DNA from 2 places in the Mesocryomonas fontinalis genome. Region 1 is predicted to be linked to the other one. Evidence: predicted binding sites of a transcription regulator. Region 1 holds the regulator's gene; the other holds the start of a gene.
The links. The regulator PhoB, encoded in region 1, activates phosphate uptake and scavenging genes when phosphate is short. The targets are predictions, from matches to a motif close to TGTCATNNANCTGTCAT.
Positions count from the first base shown of each region.

Region 2: a site for PhoB is predicted at 6,930-6,946, ahead of ACZL02_RS11880 (DUF1868 domain-containing protein). Genes of this name have one in related genera too.

Region 1 covers NZ_JBUZWG020000003.1:244,342-255,073, forward strand. Annotated here, with positions in the region: partial or broken gene pstC (phosphate ABC transporter permease subunit PstC) at 1-330, shown strand, start outside; gene pstA (phosphate ABC transporter permease PstA) at 327-1,646, shown strand; gene pstB (phosphate ABC transporter ATP-binding protein PstB) at 1,664-2,473, shown strand; gene phoU (phosphate signaling complex protein PhoU) at 2,586-3,347, shown strand; gene phoB (phosphate regulon transcriptional regulator PhoB) at 3,358-4,128, shown strand; gene ACZL02_RS09285 (hypothetical protein) at 4,410-5,360, opposite strand; gene ACZL02_RS09290 (integron) at 5,461-5,886, opposite strand; gene ACZL02_RS09295 (hypothetical protein) at 5,883-6,347, opposite strand; gene ACZL02_RS09300 (hypothetical protein) at 6,344-7,051, opposite strand; gene ACZL02_RS09305 (NrsF family protein) at 7,386-8,018, opposite strand; gene ACZL02_RS09310 (sigma-70 family RNA polymerase sigma factor) at 8,051-8,602, opposite strand; gene msrA (peptide-methionine (S)-S-oxide reductase MsrA) at 8,783-9,487, opposite strand; gene msrB (peptide-methionine (R)-S-oxide reductase MsrB) at 9,524-10,018, opposite strand; gene ACZL02_RS09325 (molybdopterin-binding protein) at 10,117-10,732, opposite strand, start outside.
Region 2 covers NZ_JBUZWG020000004.1:216,254-226,985, reverse strand. Annotated here, with positions in the region: gene ureC (urease subunit alpha) at 3-1,715, shown strand; gene ACZL02_RS11920 (DUF29 domain-containing protein) at 1,772-2,260, shown strand; gene ACZL02_RS11915 (DUF29 domain-containing protein) at 2,257-2,721, shown strand; gene ACZL02_RS11910 (DUF29 domain-containing protein) at 2,718-3,191, shown strand; gene ACZL02_RS11905 (MliC family protein) at 3,188-3,544, shown strand; gene ACZL02_RS11900 (urease accessory protein UreE) at 3,541-4,038, shown strand; gene ACZL02_RS11895 (urease accessory protein UreF) at 4,031-4,750, shown strand; gene ureG (urease accessory protein UreG) at 4,747-5,400, shown strand; gene ACZL02_RS11885 (8-oxoguanine deaminase) at 5,403-6,740, shown strand; gene ACZL02_RS11880 (DUF1868 domain-containing protein) at 7,004-7,705, shown strand; gene ACZL02_RS11875 (ureidoglycolate lyase) at 8,171-8,671, opposite strand; gene alc (allantoicase) at 8,671-9,690, opposite strand; gene puuE (allantoinase PuuE) at 9,687-10,732, opposite strand, start outside.

The sequences.
Region 1 (10,732 bases):
ACGCGCTCGGAGACGGTAAAGCGCGTCATCCTGCCGGCCGCGCTGCCCGGCATCGTCAGCGCGCTGCTGCTCACCGCCTCCCGCGCCATCGGTGAGACGATGATCGTGGTGCTGGCCGCGGGCGTCGCCGCCAACCTCACCATCAACCCGTTCGAGGCGATGACCACGGTCACCGTCAAGATCGTCAACCAGCTGACCGGCGATCTCGTCTTCAACTCGCCGCAGACGCTGGTGGCCTTCGCGCTCGGCCTCACCCTCTTCGCGGTGACGCTCTGCCTCAACATCTTTGCCCTCTACATCGTCCGCAAGTACCGGGAGCAGTACGAATGACCGACGCGACCGTCGACGGCGCCCGCGCGCCGAGCCATGCCGCCCCCCGTCGCGACATCGGGATCAAGAAGCGCTACGCCGCCGAGCGCCGCTTCAAGATCTACGGCATCATCGCCATCCTGATCGGTCTCGCCTTCCTGGTGCTGCTGCTCTGGAGCGTCGTGTCGAAGGGCTATACCGCCTTCTTCCAGACCGAGATCCGGCTGCCCATCACCTTCGAGCAGTCTATCGTCGACCCGAAGAACACGGGCGGCAAGGACGAGAAGGCGCTGATGATGGCCAACTATCCGCGGCTGGCGCAGAACGCCATCGTCGCGGCGCTGAAGATCGACCCGAACGACAAGGCCGCCGTGAAGCAGGCTTCCGCCCTCGTCTCGCAGGGCGTGCGCGTCCAGCTGCGCAACGAGGTGATGAACGACCTGACGATCATCGGCCAGACCCGCGATCTCTGGGTGTTCGCGGACTCGAAGGTCGACAGCTCGGTCAAGGGCCAGTTCGACAACACCGTCGAGGAAAGCCGCCGGCCGATCAACGACCGCCAGCTCGGCTGGATCAATCAGCTGCAGGAAGCCGGCCAGCTGGAGCAGCGCTTCAACTGGGGCCTGTTCACCTTCGGCGGCTCGAGCCGCGCGGAGACCTCGGGCGTCGGCGTCGCGCTGATCGGCTCGGCCTACATGATGCTGATCGTCCTCGCCTTGGCGCTGCCGATCGGCGTCGCCGCCTCGATCTACCTCGAGGAGTTCGCGCCGAAGAACAAGCTGACCGACCTCATCGAGGTCAACATCAACAACCTCGCGGCGGTCCCCTCGATCGTCTACGGCCTGCTCGGCCTTGCGGTGTTCATCAACTACTTCGGCATGCCCCGCTCCGCCGCGCTGGTCGGCGGCCTGGTGCTCAGCCTGATGACGCTGCCGACGATCATCATCGCCACCCGTGCCGCCCTCAAGGCGGTGCCGCCGTCGATCCGTGCCGCCGCCCTCGGCCTCGGCGCGTCCAAGATGCAGATGGTGTTCCAGCACGTGCTGCCGCTGGCCGCTCCCGGCATCCTCACCGGCACGATCATCGGCCTGGCGCACGCGCTCGGCGAGACCGCGCCGCTGCTGCTCATCGGCATGGTCGCCTTCGTCGCGGACGTGCCGTCCTCGCCGATGGCCGCCTCGACCGCCTTGCCCGTGCAAATCTACATGTGGGCGAACGAGGCGGAACGTGCTTTCGTGGAACGCACGTCCGGCGCCATCATGATCCTGCTTCTCTTCCTGGCTGCGATGAACCTTGCAGCCGTCATCCTTCGGCGGCGCTTCGAGCGTCGCTGGTAGAACGGTGGACAGAAATGATGGAAAATATTCAAGCGACACTCAATAAAGGTCCCGCCGTGCATTCAAACCGTCCGATCAAGATGAAGGGCGAGAACGTCACCGTCCATTACGGTGCCAAGCAGGCGCTGCATGGCGTCAGCCTCGACGTCCAGGACCGCCAGGTCACCGCGCTGATCGGCCCGTCGGGCTGCGGCAAGTCGACCTTCCTGCGCTGCCTCAACCGGATGAACGACACGATCGACCACTGCAAGGTCGGCGGCCTCATCACCCTCGACGGCGAGGACGTCTACAACCCCGCCATCGACGTGGTGGAACTCCGGGCCCGCGTCGGCATGGTGTTCCAGAAGCCGAACCCGTTCCCGAAGTCGATCTTCGAGAACGTCTCCTACGGCCCGCGCATCCACGGCCTCGCCAAGTCGAAGACCGACCTGGAAGAGATCGTCGTCACCAGCCTGCGCCGCGCCGGCCTCTACGAAGAGGTCAAGGACCGGCTCGACGAGGCCGGCACCGGGCTTTCCGGCGGCCAGCAGCAGCGCCTCTGCATCGCCCGGGCGATCGCCGTGTCGCCCGAGGTCATCCTGATGGACGAGCCTTGCTCGGCTCTCGATCCGATCGCCACCGCCAAGGTGGAGGAGCTGATCGACGAGCTAAAGCAGAACTACACGATCGTCATCGTCACGCACTCGATGCAGCAGGCCGCGCGCGTCTCGCAGATGACCGCGATGTTCCACCTCGGCAACATCGCCGAGGTCGGCCCGACCGAGAAGATGTTCCAGAACCCCGACGACAAGCGCACCCAAGACTACATCACCGGCCGCTTCGGCTGAACCGGCGCGCGCCCGCCCGGCAGCGCGACGTCCCAATGAAACCGCGGGGTTTCGTCGCGACCTTCGGGTGCCGCGACGGCCGCTGCGCCACTTGAGAACAGGGAGACGAACCATGGACGAGCACATCGTCACGTCCTACGACGAGGAACTGAAGTTCATCGTCCGGCGGATTTCCGAGATGGGTGGCCAGGCCGAGCGCATGGTCGAGCGGTCGGTCGCCGCGCTGATCAACAGCGACTGGGGCCTTGCCCAGTCGGTCGTCGCGGATGACCTGCTGCTCGACGCCGCCCAGCGCGAGCTCGACGAGCGCGCCATCATGACCATCGCCAAGCGCCAGCCGATGGCGCAGGACCTGCGCGAGATCGTCGGCGCTATCCGCATCTCCAGCGATCTCGAGCGCATCGGCGACCTCGGCAAGAACATCGCCAAGCGCGTCATCGCCGTGCACGAGCACCAGCAGCCGATCAAGCTGGTGCGTGGCATCGAGCATCTGTCGGAGCTGGCGATCGAGCAGCTGAAGGAAGTGCTCGACGCCTATGCCAGCCGCGACCACGTCCGCGCCCAGGCGATCCGCGAGGCCGACGAGGAAATCGACGCGATGTACACGTCGATCTTCCGCGAGCTGCTGACCTACATGATGGAGGATCCGCGCAACATCACCGCCTGCACGCATCTTCTCTTCAGCGCCAAGAACATCGAGCGCATCGGCGACCACGCGACCAACATTGCCGAGACCATCTACTACATTAAGACCGGTGCGCAGATGGAATCCGAGCGGCCGAAGGGTGACACCACTCCATCGATGACCATCGGGGTCGGCAATGGCGTCAAGGATGGCGTCAAGGATGCCACGCCGCCGGCCGGAAACATCTAGGGACAAGCCGATGAACGCGCGCATCGTCGTCGTCGAGGACGAGGAAGCCCTCGGCGTCCTCCTCCGCTACAATCTCGAAGCAGAGGGCTACACCGTCGAAGTCATCGACAATGGCGACGAGGCCGATCTCCGGCTGAAGGAGCAGACGCCCGACCTCATCATCCTCGACTGGATGCTGCCCGGCATTTCCGGCGTCGAGATCTGCCGCCGGGTGCGCGGCCGGCCGGCGACCGAGCGCCTGCCGATCCTGATGCTCACCGCCCGCGGCGAGGAGAAGCAGCGGATCCAAGGGCTGACGACGGGCGCCGACGACTATCTCGTCAAGCCGTTCTCGATGGCCGAGCTGATGGCAAGGGTGCGCAGCCTGCTCTGGCGGTCCAACCCGCAGAAGCTCTCCGACCACCTCACCGCCGGCGACATCAAGCTCGACCGCGCCAACCACCGCGCCTACCGCAACGGCCGCGAGCTGAAGCTCGGCCCGACCGAGTTCAAGCTGCTGCAGTTCTTCATGATCTCGCCCGGCCGGGTGTTTTCGCGCGAGCAGCTGCTCGACGGCGTCTGGGGCCGCGACATCTACGTCGACGAACGCACCGTCGACGTCCACATCGGCCGCCTGCGCAAGGCCATCAACCGCGGCCGCCAGCGCGACCCCGTCCGCACCGTCCGCGGCGCCGGCTACTCGTTCGACGAACACTTCGCCGCCGTTGTTCCGACCCTGCAGCGCAGCACCGACGACGACGGCAAGATGGCGCTGGCCGAGCGTCAGGCAAGCGAGGGCTAAACCCGTCAAGGCGCGGCGCCGCGAAGGTATATGACGGTCGCCCATCGAGCTCTGTCAGGGCTGGGGTGCGAAGGCAGCTTGGGGTGGAAAGCCATCGGTCGGCTTTTGGGAAAAGTCCGCCAAAAGCCGACATTCCTGCTGTTCGAGGAGGCTCAGCCAGCGATTGGGTTACGGGGACTGCTACAGGCACAAGTAGATCAGAATGCAGGCGGTCACGAACGCCGCCCACAGCATCCACCGCGTGGTTGTCGTCATTAATCCCCCCTCCCCGCAGGTCGTCATCACGCATCCGGAAAGTATGCCCCGATCTCTACGGGACATCCAAGGCGGCGCGCCAACTCGTGGCCGAGCCCGGTCATTCCGTCCGGATCGGATGCCTGCGCGAGGAATATGCTCTGCGTGTCCCGGCCCGCCGCCTGCGTACGGCAACGGGCGAGAAGCGACGATCCGCCTCCACCCTTGGCAGGGGTCAGCCGCAGGACCTCGAGGCCAAGGACGCTTGCGCGGGGCACTACGAAGAGCTGGTTGGAGACGACGATCAGCGCTGCGTCGCCAAGCGACAGGCCGAGTGAACCCTGCCACGTAGAGGCAAACGCCTCCGGATCACGCGCGTATTCGAGTTCCGTGTCGTAGGGCGCCGAGGTGCCGGCCCTCGCCATGCGGGCGGTGCCGACGGATCCATTGAATCGTATCGGCTGGAGGCCCGCGACCCAGTCCCGTTCGCGTTCGCTTAACGGCAGGCGGAAGCCCGTGGTGACGTTGATGTGGCAGGCGAACCGCAAGCGCGGTTCGCGATCCTCGGCGTCGTTCTGGAGACCGCGCGACTGCCATTCGAGGGGCCAGGCGATCAGTCCGACTTCCGCGACGCCAAACTGCCACGTCGCGACGAGCGTGTTCCACTGCTTTCCGATCCGCGCAGATCCGAGCTGCCTCTCCAGATGGGCGGCCGTGCGGCGAAGGTTGGCATGCGCATCGTCCTCGAACCAGATGAGGGTCGAGAAGCGGGCGATCGGAAACTGAGGCGGGATGCCCGGGTCCGAACGGGCTATCCATGGCGCCATGGCGCCCGGCAAGGCGATCGCCTCGTCCAACACGATCACGTCCGATCGGTAAAATGGGTCCGGGCGCGTGCCCAGCCGCCGTTCGACGTCCCGGCGCAGTTCGTGCCGCGGCAGCCGCATCTCGTCGATCAACCGATGGATTGGGTTTCCGCCATCGGCCAGGCTGTCCAATGTCGTCGGCCGAGGTCCCTCGGCGGCGGGAAGCTCGGCCTCGACGCGGCGCCACAGACTCTTCAAGAAGCGCACGGTTCCAAGTCTCCCTCAGGCAATTTCAGCCGGCGACGATCTCGAGATGGCGTCGGTGCACCCAGCCCGAGCGGCAGGGGCCGCGATAGGGTCTGCGCTCGACCTGCGGTGAGCCCATGCCGCAATTCTCATTGGATCCGTAATTCTCATTGGATCCCTCCGGGGCATAGACGACACCGAGCCAGTCGCCGCGTTCGTCGCAGACCGTCACGAGGCGCTTTGGTCCCAGACGGTCCAGCTCGGCGTTCTCTGAACCCGGCCCGGAGCGCACGGCCAGGAAGTTGTCGCCGGCCGGATCGAGGCCAACGACTTGACCGAGGCTGGCGCAGGCATCGAGGTCGCTCTCCCCGCCGACGAGAACCGGGGTCGCGCTCTGTCCCCAAGCTGACTGGGAGGACAGGAGACCGACGAGCACCACAAGGGATGTCTTGGAAAGGCAGGTTCCGGTCACTGCAGGGCCTCGTCGCTCGGGGTGAAACGTAACAGCGCCCGAAGGCGCCAGATGCGATCTGTCCACCAGCGTTCGAGGCGACCTGTCGCCGCGTCGAGGGGGAGGTCCAGGACCATCGGCTTGACCACGTGGGAGGGACGCCATTCAACCTCGAAGCCAGGTGCGGCGCCGCCATAGAGCTGTAGCATGGTTAGGCTGGAAACGCCGCGGATCCCACCCTCCATGTCCCTCAGAACGATCCAGCCGGGCGCATCGCTTCCGCCGCCCGGCATGGCGAAGAACATCGGACGGCCGCAGACGGTGAGGCTCCAGCGTCCGTCGGGACTGCGCTCCGTCAGGTAAGGGCTGTCGCAGCGCAGCCGGCCCTCGGGCAGGAGGGCAAGGAAGACCAATGCCGCCACCGGCAACATCCGCGGTATCCACCATCGCCGCTGCCGCCGTCGATCGCTGGCGGTGCTCATGGTGCAGCCGCGATGCTCGCCGCAACCTCGTCACTGCGCAGCCACCCGGTTGTCGGCGGACCGTCGGTGCCCACGAAGGCGACGCGGACCCAGCCGTCACGCTGCTCGAGGACGGCGAAGGCATCGAGCTCGACGAGATAGGGTCGCGTCCGTTTCGGGTCGTCCTGCGGCCCCGGCCGCAGGACCGCCTTCTGCGCGGTGACAAGGCCTGCACCGATCCATTCGGGGCGCCTGTCTTCGGCACCGAGCGGATAAGGCTCGGCCGTCATGTCGCCCGAGGTCATCAGGCAGCCGCCATGGTTTTCGGTCAGCTTGAGGCTCGGGACGGCACCGAGGTCGAGGACGCCGGAGATGCGTTCGGCTTCGTTCGGGAACCAAGTCTCGACCTCCGCCCGTTCGTTGTTCAGTTTGCCCTTGAGAAGGAACAGGCAACTGAACTGCGGGGCGGCTTCATCCCCGTTGCCGACGCGGCCCTCCGAGAAAACGCCATACACTTCGCCCGCACGAACGGCGAGAAGCAGCGGACCGTAACGGCCCGAAGATGGCTCGGCCAACGCTGCTTCGGCATACAGGATGGCGGCCAGCGCGAACGCCCCCCGCATCGCAATTGCTCGCCAACCCATCTCCGGCTCCTGGTAATCACAAGCGGCGCGACTGTTGCAAAAGGCAGCCGGCGAACGTGGAAGTGGGAAGTGGGCTACCACGAGAAGACGCTCCCGGCGAGCTCCCGTGCATGCTGTGTGCTGGGGGTGCTCACAGCTTAAAGGAGAGCCCGCCTGTGAAAGCCAACGTCGCAGCTGGCCGGCCCGTTCGGTGCCGAGCTGAAGACCAGGCTGCGTGCTGTCCTTTCGCTTCAAGACAGCCTCGATGGATCTGCGTCCGCTCAAGACATCAAGATCAGTTCGCTCTACGGCGAGCTCGGAGTTCAAGAAGCGAGCCAAGGTGAATTACGGATCGCCGGCTTACGGCTGCGAGATTGGACAGGCGGACGTTCGACCTCGAACCGCAACGCCTCGATGTTGCGGACGCGAGCACTTGCTATCGCAGGAACCGTCGACCCAAGGCGAAGCCGCAGGCGGCCACGACACACAGGGCAAGCGTGTACCAGGTAGCAACGAACAGGGGGCTGTCGTCGGGGCAATGGGTTGCATAGAGCACCGCCGCGATGGCGCCGGAGGCGAGACCGGCCACCGCACCCGAAAGGCCCGGCCGCTCCGGCATTCCCTGCCGAAGGGCTGCGATCAGGCAGACCAGAGGACCTGCCGCGATCAGCGGAATAAACAGGAGGCAGTAGCGAGCCTTCGTTCCGACGAGGCGGGCCGCCCATTCGGTCGGGGGCGAGACGGCAAGCTCCCATCCGACACCCGCGGCAACGATCGCCGCCACGCCGGCCAACAGCCACGGCCATGGGCCAGCGGGAGCCGCGGGCCGTCCGACCCGGTCGAGGAACCCGACGGCGACCACGGCGAGCGGCACGGTCACGGCGAACTTGAAAAGGAAGCGCGCCGTGCCGACGGCGGCGTCGAGATCCGGACGAACGCGCAGCATGGAGAGAAAGACGACTGCCGCCAGCACGAAGCTGAGGCTTGCCGCCTTGAGGACGGTCGCACCGAAACGGCTATGCACCGCCACGTCGCTTGCAAGAAGTTCGATGAGCCGATCCGTTCTCATGCTCGGCCGAAGGTCCTTTTCCCCGTCGATGCTCATGTCATGCTCCCGCGGTAGGCCGCCGCCAAGCTCTTGAGCGCCCTATGCAGCGCAACGCGCACCGCGCCTTCAGTCATCGACAGGCATGCGGCCGTGTCGCGCACGCTGGTTCCATCGAGCGATATCGCCTGCACGATGTGGCGCTGGGCGGGTTTCAGGTTGCCGAGCATTCGCGCGACGTCGTGCTCGTCGGTCGGGGCTGCCTGCCGCTCGTCCGGTACGATGTCGGTGATGTCCTCGATCGGGATGGTTATCCGATGTCCGCGCCGCCGGAGAGCATCGACGAGCTTGTTACGGGCGATCACCGAGATCCACGGCCCGATCGGGCGCTTCGGGTCCCAGGTTCCGCGCTTCAGGTGGATGGCGAGGAGCGCCTCCTGGACGACGTCCTCCAGATCCTGGTTCCCCGCGCCGAAGTCAGCAAGGCGGCGTCTGGCGAGCATCCGCAGATGCGGCGTCACGGCTTCGAGAAAGCGGCGATAGGCGTGCTCGTCGCCTTCCAGCGCCGCCGACATCCAGGCTGCCCAGTCCTTCTCGCGCGAGCGCATCATCACCCGGTTCCGCTCCGGCCCCCGCGTCGCCTCGATCGACCGACCAACGCCGTGCGGTCTGAGACATACCGGATCGGCACCGCCGAAACCATCCGGCGGAGAAGAGTGGCTTGCGGTGGCGACAGGGGGAAGCTGAGCGGACGCCTGCACCAGACCGGTGCCGAGCCGCCGCATCCCTCAGTTGACAGCAGTTTTCGCACCCGACGTCAGCACGGGCGTGCTTCGGAAGCGCTCGGGAAATAGCCGCTTCAGATCGCCGATCTTCGGAAGATCGTTGGCGACGATATAAGGAGCGGCCGGGTTCCGCGCGAGATAGTCCTGATGATAGGCCTCGGCGGGATAGAAGCCCTTGCCCGTTTCGATCGTCGTGACGATGGGCTCGCCGTAGGTCATGGCCGCTCCGAGCTGCTTCACATAGGCCGCCGCGATCCTCGCCTGGCCCGCATCCACGGGGAAGATCGCAGAACGGTACTGCGTGCCTCTGTCGGGGCCCTGGCGGTTCAATTCCGTCGGGTCGTGCGCGACGGAAAAGTAGATGCGGAGGATCTCGCCATAGGAGATGACGGACGGATCGAACGTCACCCTCACCGCCTCGGCATGACCGGTTCGTCCGCTGCCGACCTCCTCGTAATGCGCGGTCGACCGCTTGCCGCCGGCATAGCCGGAAACGGCGCTGCTGACGCCCTTCACATGCTGAAATACGCCCTGGACGCCCCAGAAGCAGCCGCCGGCAAGGACGGCCGTGGTCGAGGTGGTCATCGCATCGATGGCCGGCGCCGGCGTGCGGCGGTTGGCCTCGATCGCATCGGCCGGGCCTGCCGCAGCGAAGAGCGACGCGGCGAGGCCGCCGAAGACGGCGAGCGCGAGATGGGTGCGGGTCATATGGCCGAATTCCCTTGGAGTGAGTGACGTCGCCGTTCAGGCGGCAGCTGGGCGGAAGTGCATGGCGATGCCGTTGATGCAGTAGCGGAGGCCCGTCGGCTTCGGCCCGTCGTTGAAGACATGGCCGAGATGGCCGCCGCAGCGGCTGCACTCGACGGCATCACGCACCGTGCCCAAGCTCGTGTCGCGCGTCGTGGCCACACCGCCCGGGAGAGGCTGCCAGAAGCTCGGCCAGCCCGTGCCGCTCTCGAACTTGGTGTCGGAGGCGAAGAGGTCGCGTTCGCACCCTGCGCAGGTGAAGGTGCCGTTCCGCGCCTCGTGGAGAAGGGCGCTGGTGAAAGGGCGCTCGGTGCCGGATTGGCGCAGTATCCCGTAGACGTCGTCACGCAGCAGCCTGCGCCATTCGGCGTCGGTGTGCGTGACTTCAAAGCCGCCACCGCCGGCCGCGCTCGCCCGGCCAAGGCGCCCTAGAACCACTCCGGCCAGCAGCGCCGTCATGCCGGATCGAAGAACCGATCGCCGCGTCGTCATGCGTCACTCCCTTAAAACCATCCGCCCGTCTTAGGTACGGAACGGGTCGGGACTTCGTTACACACGATCTCGAGATCTTTTCGCGGGAGCCGACGCGATCAAATCCCCGCATACCAGTCGTAGCCGATCGCATCTTCCCAGTAGCCGCCCTTGCCCGCGCCGATGCCGGCGAGACTGGCGACGATCTCGAGCCGCATCACGTACTTGGCCTGCTTGTAACCGAGCTGCCGCTCGACCCGGAGCCGTAAGGGTGCTCCATGGCCGATGGCGAGGGGCGCTCCGTTCATCGCGTATGCGAGGATGGTCTGCGGATGATGCGCGTCGGCAAGGTCGATGCTCTCGTAGTAGAGTGAACCGTCGAAATCGTCCGCGCAGTGGAAGACGACGTAGCGGGCGTCCGGCCGTAGCCTTGCCTCGCCGAGCAGCCGACCGAGCGGTACGCCCGTCCATTTGCCGATGGCGCTCCAGCCCTCGACGCAATCGTGCCGCGTGATCTGAGTGCGCGACGGCATCGCCATGATCTCCGCCAGGCTGAACCGGACGGGCCTTTCGACAAGCCCGTCGACGGCCAGCGACCATCCCATAAACCCGCCATCGGCGAGAGCGCGATAGGCAGGGCTCGACGGCATGGTATTGCCGTTCGTCCGGAACACAGGGGACATCTCCGCCGCCTCGAACTCCGGTGCGAGGGCGTCGCCGCCGATCAGACTTTGC
Region 2 (10,732 bases), on a different contig from region 1:
CGATGTCGTTCCGAATTGCCCGCTCTTCCTATGCCGCGATGTTCGGCCCGACGACCGGCGACAAGGTGCGGCTTGCCGACACCGAGCTGTTCATCGAGGTGGAGAAGGACCTCACCACCTATGGCGAGGAGGTGAAGTTCGGCGGCGGCAAGGTGATCCGCGACGGCATGGGCCAGTCGCAGAGGAGCCGGGCCGAGGGCGCCGTCGACACGGTGATCACCAATGCGCTGATCCTCGACCATACCGGCATCTACAAGGCCGACATTGGCCTGCGCGACGGGCGCATCCACGCCATCGGCAAGGCCGGCAATCCCGACACCCAGCCGGGCGTCAACATCGTCATCGGCCCGGGCACCGAGGCGATCGCCGGCGAGGGCAAGATCGTCACCGCCGGCGGCTTCGACGCGCACATCCACTTCATCTGCCCGCAGCAGATCGATGCGGCACTCTATTCCGGCATCACCACTATGCTCGGCGGCGGCACCGGACCGGCACACGGCACGCTCGCCACCACCTGCACGCCCGGTCCCTGGCACCTCGCACGGATGCTGCAGGCGGTCGACGGCCTGCCGATGAACATCGGCTTCTCCGGCAAGGGCAATGCGTCGAAGCCGGCGGCGCTCGAGGAAATGGTGCTCGGCGGTGCCTGCGCGCTGAAACTGCACGAGGACTGGGGCACGACGCCGGCGGCGATCGACTGCTGCCTCTCCGTCGCCGACGCCTACGACGTCCAGGTGATGATCCACACCGACACGCTGAACGAATCCGGCTTCGTCGAGGACACCGTCGCCGCCCTCAAGGGCCGCACCATCCACGCCTTCCACACCGAGGGCGCCGGCGGCGGCCATGCGCCGGACATCATCAAGGTCTGCGGCTTGCCGAACGTCATTCCGTCCTCGACGAATCCGACGCGGCCCTACACCGTCAACACGCTCGAGGAACATCTCGACATGCTGATGGTCTGCCACCACCTCGACGCGTCGATCCCCGAGGACATCGCCTTTGCCGAAAGCCGGATCCGGCGCGAGACCATCGCCGCCGAGGACATCCTGCACGACATCGGCGCGTTCTCTATCATCTCGTCCGACAGCCAGGCGATGGGCCGCGTCGGCGAGGTGCTGATCCGCACCTGGCAGACCGCCGACAAGATGAAGCGCCAGCGCGGCCGTCTGGTCGGCGAGACCGGCGACAACGACAATCTCAGGGCCCGGCGCTACGTCGCGAAGTACACCATCAACCCGGCGATCGCGCAGGGCATGAGCCGCGAGATCGGCTCGATCGAGGTCGGCAAGCGGGCCGACATCGTGATCTGGGACCCCGCCTTCTTCGCGGTCAAGCCGGCGATGGTGCTGCTCGGCGGCATGATCGTCGCCGCCCCGATGGGCGATCCCAACGCCTCGATCCCGACGCCGCAGCCGGTGCACTACCGGCCGATGTTCGGCGCCTTCGGCAAGGCGACGGCGGCGATCGGCGCGACCTTCGTCAGTCAGGCGGCGCTCGACGACGGCTTGCGCGCGCGCATCGGCTGCGACAAGACCTTCCTCGCCGTCGAGAACACGCGGGGCGGCATTTCCAAAGCCTCGATGATCCTCAACGACGCGATGCCGCACATCGAGGTCGACCCCGAGACCTACGAGGTCCGCGCCGACGGAGAGCTCCTGACCTGCGAGCCCGCCACGGTGCTGCCGATGGCGCAGCGCTACTTCATGTTCTAGGATCGGCCGATCGAGCCGCGTTGCGGCGTGGCTCTCGTCGCGAAGGAGCCGAACCGGTGTCCCGTCAGCTTGGCCAGTCCCGAGACGTTCCCGCGCGCCCGCGCGAAACGACGGCCTATGCCGCGGACTATTTCGCCTGGGTCCAGGATCAGGTTGCGGCCCTGAAGGCCGGGGAACTCGATCGGCTCGATCTCGAAAATCTCGCCGAGGAGCTGGGTGACCTGGGTAACTCGGCCCAGCGCGAGATCGCTTCTCGGCTCGTGGTGCTTCTGACACACCTGCTCAAATGGCGCTTCCAGCCCGCGCGCCGGTCGAGCAACTGGAAGGCCACCATCGTCGAGCAGCGCCGCCGGATTCTCGATGAACTTGCGACAAGCCCGAGCCTGAAAGCCTATCCCGCCAAAATTCTCGGCAAGGAATATGAAATTGCGCGCCTGAAAGCTGCCGGCGAAACGCGGCTTCCGGAGAACACCTTTCCGCAAGAGTGCCCCTTCGCCATCGCCGCCATCCTGGATTTGCACTTCTATCCCGAGGGCGGTGCATGACCGCATCCCTGAAGAAAACCGAGCCGAGCCTCTACGACACCGACCTCTATGCCTGGGCACAGGAGCAGGCTGCGCGGCTTCGCGCGCATGCCTCCGCCGCCATCGACTGGGAGAATGTCGCCGAGGAGATCGAGAGCGTGGGCAATTCAGAATGCAGCGAGATCGAGAACCGGCTGGCGGTCCTTCTCCTGCACCTCCTGAAATGGCATTTCCAGCCGGGGCAGCGGAGCGGCAGCTGGCGATCGACCATCCGCGAGCAGCGCTTCCGGCTGGCCCGTCGGCTTCGGCGCAGTCCCAGCCTCCGACAGTATCCATCGGAGGTGCTGATGGAGGAGTTCGAGTTTGCCCGCCTCAAGGCGGCGGACGAGACCGGGCTTCCGCCGGGCACCTTTCCGGCCGAATGCCCTTACACCATCGCCGACATCCTCGACCCCGACTTCTATCCCGAGGGCGACGAATGACCGCGCCGCTGAAGAAGCCCGAACCGAGCCTCTACGACACCGACTTCCACGCCTGGACGCTAGACCAGGGGGCGAAGCTGCGGGCGCGTGCAGGCTTCGACAACCGCGGCGACATCGACTGGGAGAATGCAGCCGAGGAGATCGAGAGCATGGGGCGGCGCGAGAGACGCGAGATCGCCAGCCGGCTGACGCTCATCCTCACGCATCTGCTGAAGTGGCGGTTTCAGCCGATGCACCGTTCTCGCAGCTGGAGCGGAACGATCAGGGAGCAGCAGCGCATGCTGCGGAGGGTTCTGGACGACAGCCCGAGCCTTGCGTCTTTTTCAGCCGAAATCCTTGCCGAGGAGTATTCGGCCGCGGTGTCCCAGGCGAGTGGCGAGACCGGTCTTTCGCCTGACGTTTTTCCCGCGACGTGCCCCTTCGTTATCGACGATATCCTGACGCCCGATTTTCTACCGGAGGCCGAATGACCGCGCTCAAGGCCTTTGTCGCCCTGGCAGTATTTTCCATCGCAGCCGGTGGCATGGCGCGGGCTGCGACCGTGACGCTCGACCTGCCCGGCACGCTCGACCAGCAGTCGGTTTCCTACGCCTGCGCGGGCAGCGACGCCAAGCTTGCGGTGACCTACTACAACTTTCCCGACACGCAGCTGGCCGTGCTGGCGGTGCGGGGCACGCCGCGTGCGTTCGTCAGCGTTCTCGCGGCGTCGGGCGCCAAATACGCGTCGGGCTCGACGATCTGGTGGACGCGCGGCAATATCGCCGACATCTACGACGAGAGAACGCCCGACGTGAAACCCATCCGTTGCAAGGTAAGCCGATGATCCGCGCCACCAACGTCAAATCCCGCGACCACAGCTTCGACTTCGCCGACACCATCACACTCGACGAGATGCAGCGGCACCGGCGGCGGATGGCGATGGTGTCGGACGGCGGCATCGCCTTCCTGCTCGACCTGCCGGAGACGGTGCGCCTGCGCGAGGGCGACGGCATCGCGCTCGACGACGGCCGGTTCCTGAAGGTGCGGGCGAAGGACGAGCCGCTCTACGTCGTCCGCGGCTCGAACGCGACGCATCTCCTGACGCTCGCCTGGCACCTCGGCAACCGCCACCAGGCCGCGCAGATCTGTGCCGACCACCTGTTCATCCGCCGCGAGCCGGTGCTGAAGGACATGCTGGAGGGGCTCAACGCCAGCGTCGTCGAGATCGACGGGCCGTTCGATCCCGAGGGTGGCGCCTATGGTGGTGCGCATAACGACCATCACGAGCACGAGGCGCCGACGGCGGATCACGGCACCGATCATCATGCCCATGATTGATGGCGCCGGGGCATCTTCCGACGCTGCGTCTCGTGGTGAGAACAAGCCTCCGTCGGCAGACGGCGGTGCGGCACTGCTGCGGCTGTTGACCTGGATGTCGCCCGCTTTCCCGGTCGGCGCCTTCGCCTTCTCGCATGGGCTGGAGAGCGCGATCTCGGCGCGGCAGGTCGCGGATGCCGAGACGCTGTTCGGCTGGGTGCGGACGCTCCTGGTGCACGGCTCCGGCTGGAACGACCTCGTCCTCTTCGCCGAAGCGCATGCGGCTGCGGGCGATCCGGTCCGGCTGCAGGCGGTCGCGGAGCTCGCCGTGGCGCTCGGTGGCAGCCGCGAGCGCCGGACCGAGACGCTGGCACTTGGCGCCGCCTTTGGCCTCGCGTCGGCGCCGTGGCGGACGGCGCCGGGGGATCTGCCGGACGCACCTTATCCGGTCGCCGTCGGCCGGCTTGCCGCCGATGAGGACGTGGCGCTGCTGCCGGCGCTCACCGCCTTCGCGCACGCCTTCGCCGCGACGCTGGTCACCGCGGCGACGCGGCTCGTGCCGCTCGGCCAAGGCGACATGGTGCGGGTGACCAAGCGCCTGGAGCCGGTGATCCTCGCCGCGGCAGAGAGGGCAGCCGGGTCGACGCTGGACGATCTCGGCTCGGCGGCGATCCTCTCCGACATCGCCGCAATGCGGCACGAAACCATGGAAACAAGGCTCTTCCGCTCATGATCTCCCAGAATGCACCGCTTGTCTCGCAGAATGGCCCTTTGCGTGTCGGCATCGGCGGCCCCGTCGGCTCCGGCAAGACGACGCTGGTCGAAAAACTCTGTAAGGCAGCGCGCGACCACTGGTCGATCGGCGTCGTCACCAATGACATCTATACCCGCGAGGATGCCGAGGCGCTGGTGCGGCTGCAGGCACTCGCCGCCGACCGTATCATCGGCGTCGAGACCGGCGGCTGCCCGCACACGGCGATCCGCGAGGACGCCTCGATCAACATCGCCGCCATCAAGGAACTGCGCGCCCGGCATGCCGACCTCGACCTGGTGCTGGTGGAATCCGGTGGCGACAACCTCGCCGCCACCTTCTCGCCTGATCTCGTCGACCTTTCGATCTACGTCATCTCGGTCTGCCAGGGCGACGACATTCCGCGCAAGGGCGGCCCGGCGATCACCCGGTCTGATCTCTTGATCGTCAACAAGACCGACCTCGCGCCCTATGTTCACGCTGACCTCGCCCGGATGGAGCGGGATGCCGCGAAGGGCCGGGGCGACCTCCCGACCATCTTCGCCGACCTCTCACGCGGCAACGGGCTCGGCGACATCCTCGCCTTCCTCGCGGCGCAAGGCGGCCTTCCCGTCATCGCTGCGGCGGCCTGACCATGGCGCGGCTGTTCCTGAAGGAGCCGCTTGGCATCCTCGCCGAGGGCGCCGAGGGTGGGCTCGTCGTCGAGGACGGCCGCATCGCCGAGCTGGTGCCAGCGGGGGCGGGCCCGTCGCAGCCGGTGGACGAGACCTTCGACGCTTCGCGCCATGTCGTCCTGCCGGGCCTCGTCAACGCCCACCACCATTTCTACCAGACCTTGACCCGCGCGCACCCGGCGGCGGTCGACAAGGAGCTGTTTCCCTGGCTGAAGAGCCTCTACCCGATCTGGGCGCGGCTTGATCCGGACGCGTTCCGCCTTTCCGTGCGGCTCGCCCTGACCGAGCTCCTGATGTCCGGCTGCACCACGGCGGCCGATCACCACTATCTCTTCCCCAAAGGCCTCGAGAACGGCATCGACATCGAGGCGGAAGAGGCGGCAGCGCTCGGCATCCGCGTCACGCTGACCCGCGGCTCGATGAATCTTTCCGAAAAGGACGGTGGCCTGCCGCCGGACGGCGTGGTGCAGGATGAGGACACGATCCTTGCCGACAGCGAGCGGCTGATCGCGAAATACCACGACCGCAGCGAGGGCTCGATGCTGCAGATCGCGCTGGCGCCGTGCTCGCCGTTCTCGGTGACCAAGAGCTTGATGTTAAGGAGCGCCGAGCTCGCCGAGCGCGAGGACTGCCGGCTGCACACCCATCTCGGCGAGACCCGCGACGAGAACGACTACTGCCAGCAGCTGTTCGGCTATCGCCCGCTCGACTATCTGGAAGAGGTCGGCTGGCTCTCCCCGCGCACCTGGCTGGCGCACGGCATCCACTTCACCACCGAGGAATGCGCGCGGCTCGGCCGCCACCGCGTCGGCATCTGCCATTGCCCGACCTCCAACGCCGTCCTCGCCTCCGGCTTCTGCCCGGTGGAGGCGCTGACGGCGGCAGGCAGCCCGGTCGGGCTCGGCGTCGACGGCTCGGCCTCGAACGACGCCTCCAACCTCATCGAATCCGCCCGCCATGCGCTGATGGTCGCGCGCCTCCGCACGCAGTCGGCGGCAGCGGTCACCTCGCGTGACGTGCTGCGCTGGGGCACGGAGGGCTCGGCCGCTTGCCTCGGCCGCAGCGACATCGGCCGCATCGAAGTTGGCAGGCAGGCGGACCTCGCGCTGTTCACGCTGGACGAGCTGCGGTTTTCCGGCGCGCACGATCCTGTGGCGGCGCTGGTCCTCTGCGGCGCGACGCGGGCTGACCGGGTGATGGTCCGGGGCGAATGGCGGGTCGTCGACGGCATGCCGCTCGGCGTCGACGTCGCGCGTCTGAGGGCCGAACACGGGGCCGCGGCGGCGCGCTTCGGCTGAACCGGCGGCGATGTAGGAATTCCGCAACGCCGCCACCGCCTTCTTCGCCCCTCCGGGGAGAAGTGGCCGGCAGGCCGATGAGGGGAGGCCTGCATCTGCAAGGTTGGCGCGGCCCCTCATCCCGCTGCCGCGACCTTCTCCCCGGAGGGGCGAAGAAGGCGGCGGGACCGCCGCTCCTCCGCTCTCCCATGTCATATGACTGTCGGATGATCGGTCTATCAGGGGCGCCTTCGCCGGTTGGGTGAAGCTTTCCGGAGACTGGCATGGCCTATCCCGCCCTCGAACGATTCCGCGCCGCGAACCATGCCGAGCCGCCACCCCACCTCGGATCCCGCTACGACCAGGACGGCCGCTTCCAGCCCGAGCATGGCAACACCGTCGTCTGCCATCTCGTCGAGGGCTCGCCGTCGTCAGCAGTGTTAATCGCGGCGCGGGCGCGGCTGATGGCGTTCGCGCCGCCGGGCAAGCTCGCCTTCACCCCGGTGGAAAGCCTCCACATGACGCTGTTCGAAGGCCTGACGGAAACCCGGCGAACGCCCGCCTACTGGCCCAAGGACCAGCCCGTCGACGCCGGCATCGCCGAGCTGACCGAGCATTACCGCCGCCGTCTTTCTGGATTTGCGGGCTGCGGCACCTTCGACGTCGCGGTCGTTGGCGTGACGCCGAACGGCCTGCAGCTGGCCGGGGCCAGCGACCGGGACGAGGCAGTGCTGCGCGCCTGGCGCGACGCCCTGACGGTTCCCTTCGGCCACCGCCAGCCGCAGCACGACGACTACCGCTTCCACATGACCTTCGCCTACATGATCGACTGGCTCGAGGACGCCGAACTTCCGGCCTGGCAGGAAAAGCTCGACGCCGAACTCGCCCTCCTGCAGCGCGACGCCCCGCTGCTCGGGCTCCGCCCGCCGGCCTTCTGCCGCTTTGCCGACACGACGCATTTCGAGGAACTGCTGGTCCTCGGATGAGGGGCGGGTGCGAAACCGCAGAAGTTTTGGCGGGTCGCGCCCCCAGGAGCTTCGTCATCCTCGCCCGCAGGGCGGGGACCCATGCCGCAACTGCGGCGCTGCCGCTTCGGCACCGAATTAGCGCTTCACCGCAGCGGCATGGGTCCCCGCGCTACGCGCGAGGATGACGAGCTTCGAGAGATCGCGCCTTCAACCTCGCTTGTCGGATCCGCAGGCAGCGCCGGGCACCGTGGCGGCACGCGCTGCCACTCGCTGAAATTCGTCATCCTCGCCCGCAGGGCGGGGACCCATGCCGAGGCGTGGAGCGCAATTGCTCCGGTCGACGCGAGCTGCCTTTTCCTGCGATGAAGCCGTGTTGGAATCGGCGGCGGTATGGGTCCCCGCGCTGTGCGCAAGGATGACGAGCGTTGGGGTTTGCGTCCCTGAGCGACCGGCTACCGGAGTCTTGCGCCAGAACGCCGCGCTCTACAGCGCCTCGATCCGGAACGGGGCGTCGTAGATCGCTTCCTCGAGGTTGGCGCCCTCGCCGCCGCGGTCGATGACCAGGAAGTCGCTGATCACGTCGAGCGAGACCAGCGGGTGGTGCCAGGTGTTGCGGGCGTAGTTCACGCCCTGGCCGCCCTCGGCGACGAAGGCGACCGGCCGGCCGGGGCGGCCTCCCTCGTCGGGCGCCACGACGATCAGGAACGGCCGGTCGTGCAGCGGCACGAAGGCCTGGCTGCCGAGCGGGTGGCGCTCCATCATGGCGATCTCCACCGGCAGCGCGAACGGCTTGCCGCGGAAGATGTTGATCAGCGGCCTGCCGCCCTCTGTGCCGACGTCGACCTTGGCAAGGTCGTGGAAGCGGGTCGTGGTGCCGCCGTTGATCAGGCGGATCTCCTCGGCATTGTCCGGCTCGATCACCTGCCCGAAAGGCTCGAATGCCTCTATGGTCAGCGGCAGGACGCCGAGGATTCTGGCCGCCATTAGGAGGTCTTCCGGCCGAACAGGCGCAGCCGCGAGATGCCGCCATCGGGGTAGATGTCGACCCGGAGATGCGTCACCGGTCCGGTGCCGGCGGGGGCCGTGAACTCGGCGACGGCATCGGCGGCGAGCTTGGTCTCCGGCAGGAGGACCGCCCAGCCGGCGCTGACAGCCTCGATCGTCTCCGGCGACGGATCGCCGTCGAGCCGCACCGCCTTCAGCGAGAACCGGTCGGGGAAATTGCCCTTGAAGTGCTTCGTGTCGCAGACGATCCGCTCGATCGTGCCGGCATGGCCGAGCCTGATGACGCACCAGTCATTGCCCGGCCGGCGGCGGCGCGCCGTCTCCCAGCCGTCGCTCATCACCGGCGCGCGGCCGGGCGCCAGCATGTTGGCGGGAGCGCCGTAATGGGCGTCGTTCCAGGCGATCGCCGTGCCGCCATTCTCCTGCGCGGCGAGATCCAGCACCACGTCCGGTGAGACCGTGCTCCAGTCCTTCTCGATCGTGCCGTAGACGCGCAGCCGCGCGACGCCGCCATCGGGATAGATGTGGAGGCGCAGCCAGGTGAAGGCGCGGTCGGGCGACGTCTCGACCACGTTGTGGCTGTTACCGGCGAGCGGGCGCCGGTCGACCAGCACCGTCCAGTCGGCCTCGCCGGGTTCGCCCACCGTGTCGGCTGCCTCCAGCATCGCCTCGGGCGGGAAATTGCCGGTGAAGAACGCGGTGTCGATGTCGACGGCGTGGATGCGGCCGCGCTGGCCGAGCTTCACCACGCAGAAGTCGTGGCCGGGCACGCGCTTGCGGCGCGATTCCCAGCCGTCCATCCATTTGCCGTTGTCGTCGAAACGGTCGGGATAGAACACCGGCGCTGCCGGCTCGATCAGCCGGCTCTTGTCGGCGAAGAAGTCGTCGGTGGCGTAGGTCACCTCGGTGCCGAGGCGGGGATGGGCGAGGTCGATGGTACGCCGCAGGAGGTCGGCGGCCTCGGGGGCCTCCGGTGCCGTGATGAAACGCTCGCTCATGCCTGTTCTCCGAAAATGCTGGATATGCGGATGGCCGCAATCGTCTCGACTTCGCGGGCCGCCGTGTGAAGCTCAGTGTCGCGGTCGTTGGCGATCCGCTGCTCGAACGCGGCGAGGATCTCCGCCGTGGTCCGCCGCCTGACTGCGATGATGAAGGGGAAGCCGAAGCGGGCGACGTAGTCCGCGTTCAGCCGTTCGAACCGCGCGCGGTCCGCGGGTGTCAGCCGGTCGAGCCCCGCCGATGCCTGCTCGCCCGCCGATTCCGCCGTCAGTTCGCCCGCCTGTGCCAGCCTGCCGGCGAGATCGGGATGCGCCTTGAGGACGGCGAGCTTCTCGTCGGCGCTGGACCGGCGGAAGGCCGCCTGCATCGCCACCGTCAGGCCGGGCGCGCTGTCGTGCGCGGCAGAAAGGCCGCGGTCGAAGGCGCGTTCGGCGACGAAGGGCGAGTGCTCGAACACGCCGCCAAAACGGGCTACGAAGGCCTCGCGGTCCATCGCGCTGGGGCGCAGGCCGGGGGAATAGGGGAAGTGCGTGTGCCAGTGCTCGGCGATGTCGATGCGCTTGGCGACCCAGACGTCCGGCTTCGACTGGACATAGTCGAGGAACCGGGCCAGCGCCGCCGCGCGCCCCGGACGGCCGACGAGGCGGCAGTGCAGGCCGATGTTCAGCATCTTGGCCGAACCGGCCTCGCCTTCGGCGTACAGCACGTCGAACGAATCCTTGAGGTAGGCGAAGAACTGGTCGCCCGAGTTGAAGCCCTGCGGCGTCGCAAAGCGCATGTCGTTGGTGTCGAGCGTGTAGGGCACCACCAGCAGCGGGCCGGAGGGCGTTTCCTGCCAATAGGGCAGGTCGTCGGCATAGGCGTCGGAGGCGTAGCGGAAGCCCCCCTCTTCGGCGACGAGGTCGAGGCTGTGGATCGAGGAGCGGCCGGTGTACCAGCCGGTCGGGCGGCAGCCGGTGAGGGCCGCGTGGATCTCGATCGCCTCGGCCATGTCGGCCCGCTCGGCCTCGATGGAATGGTCGCGGTAGTCGATCCATTTCA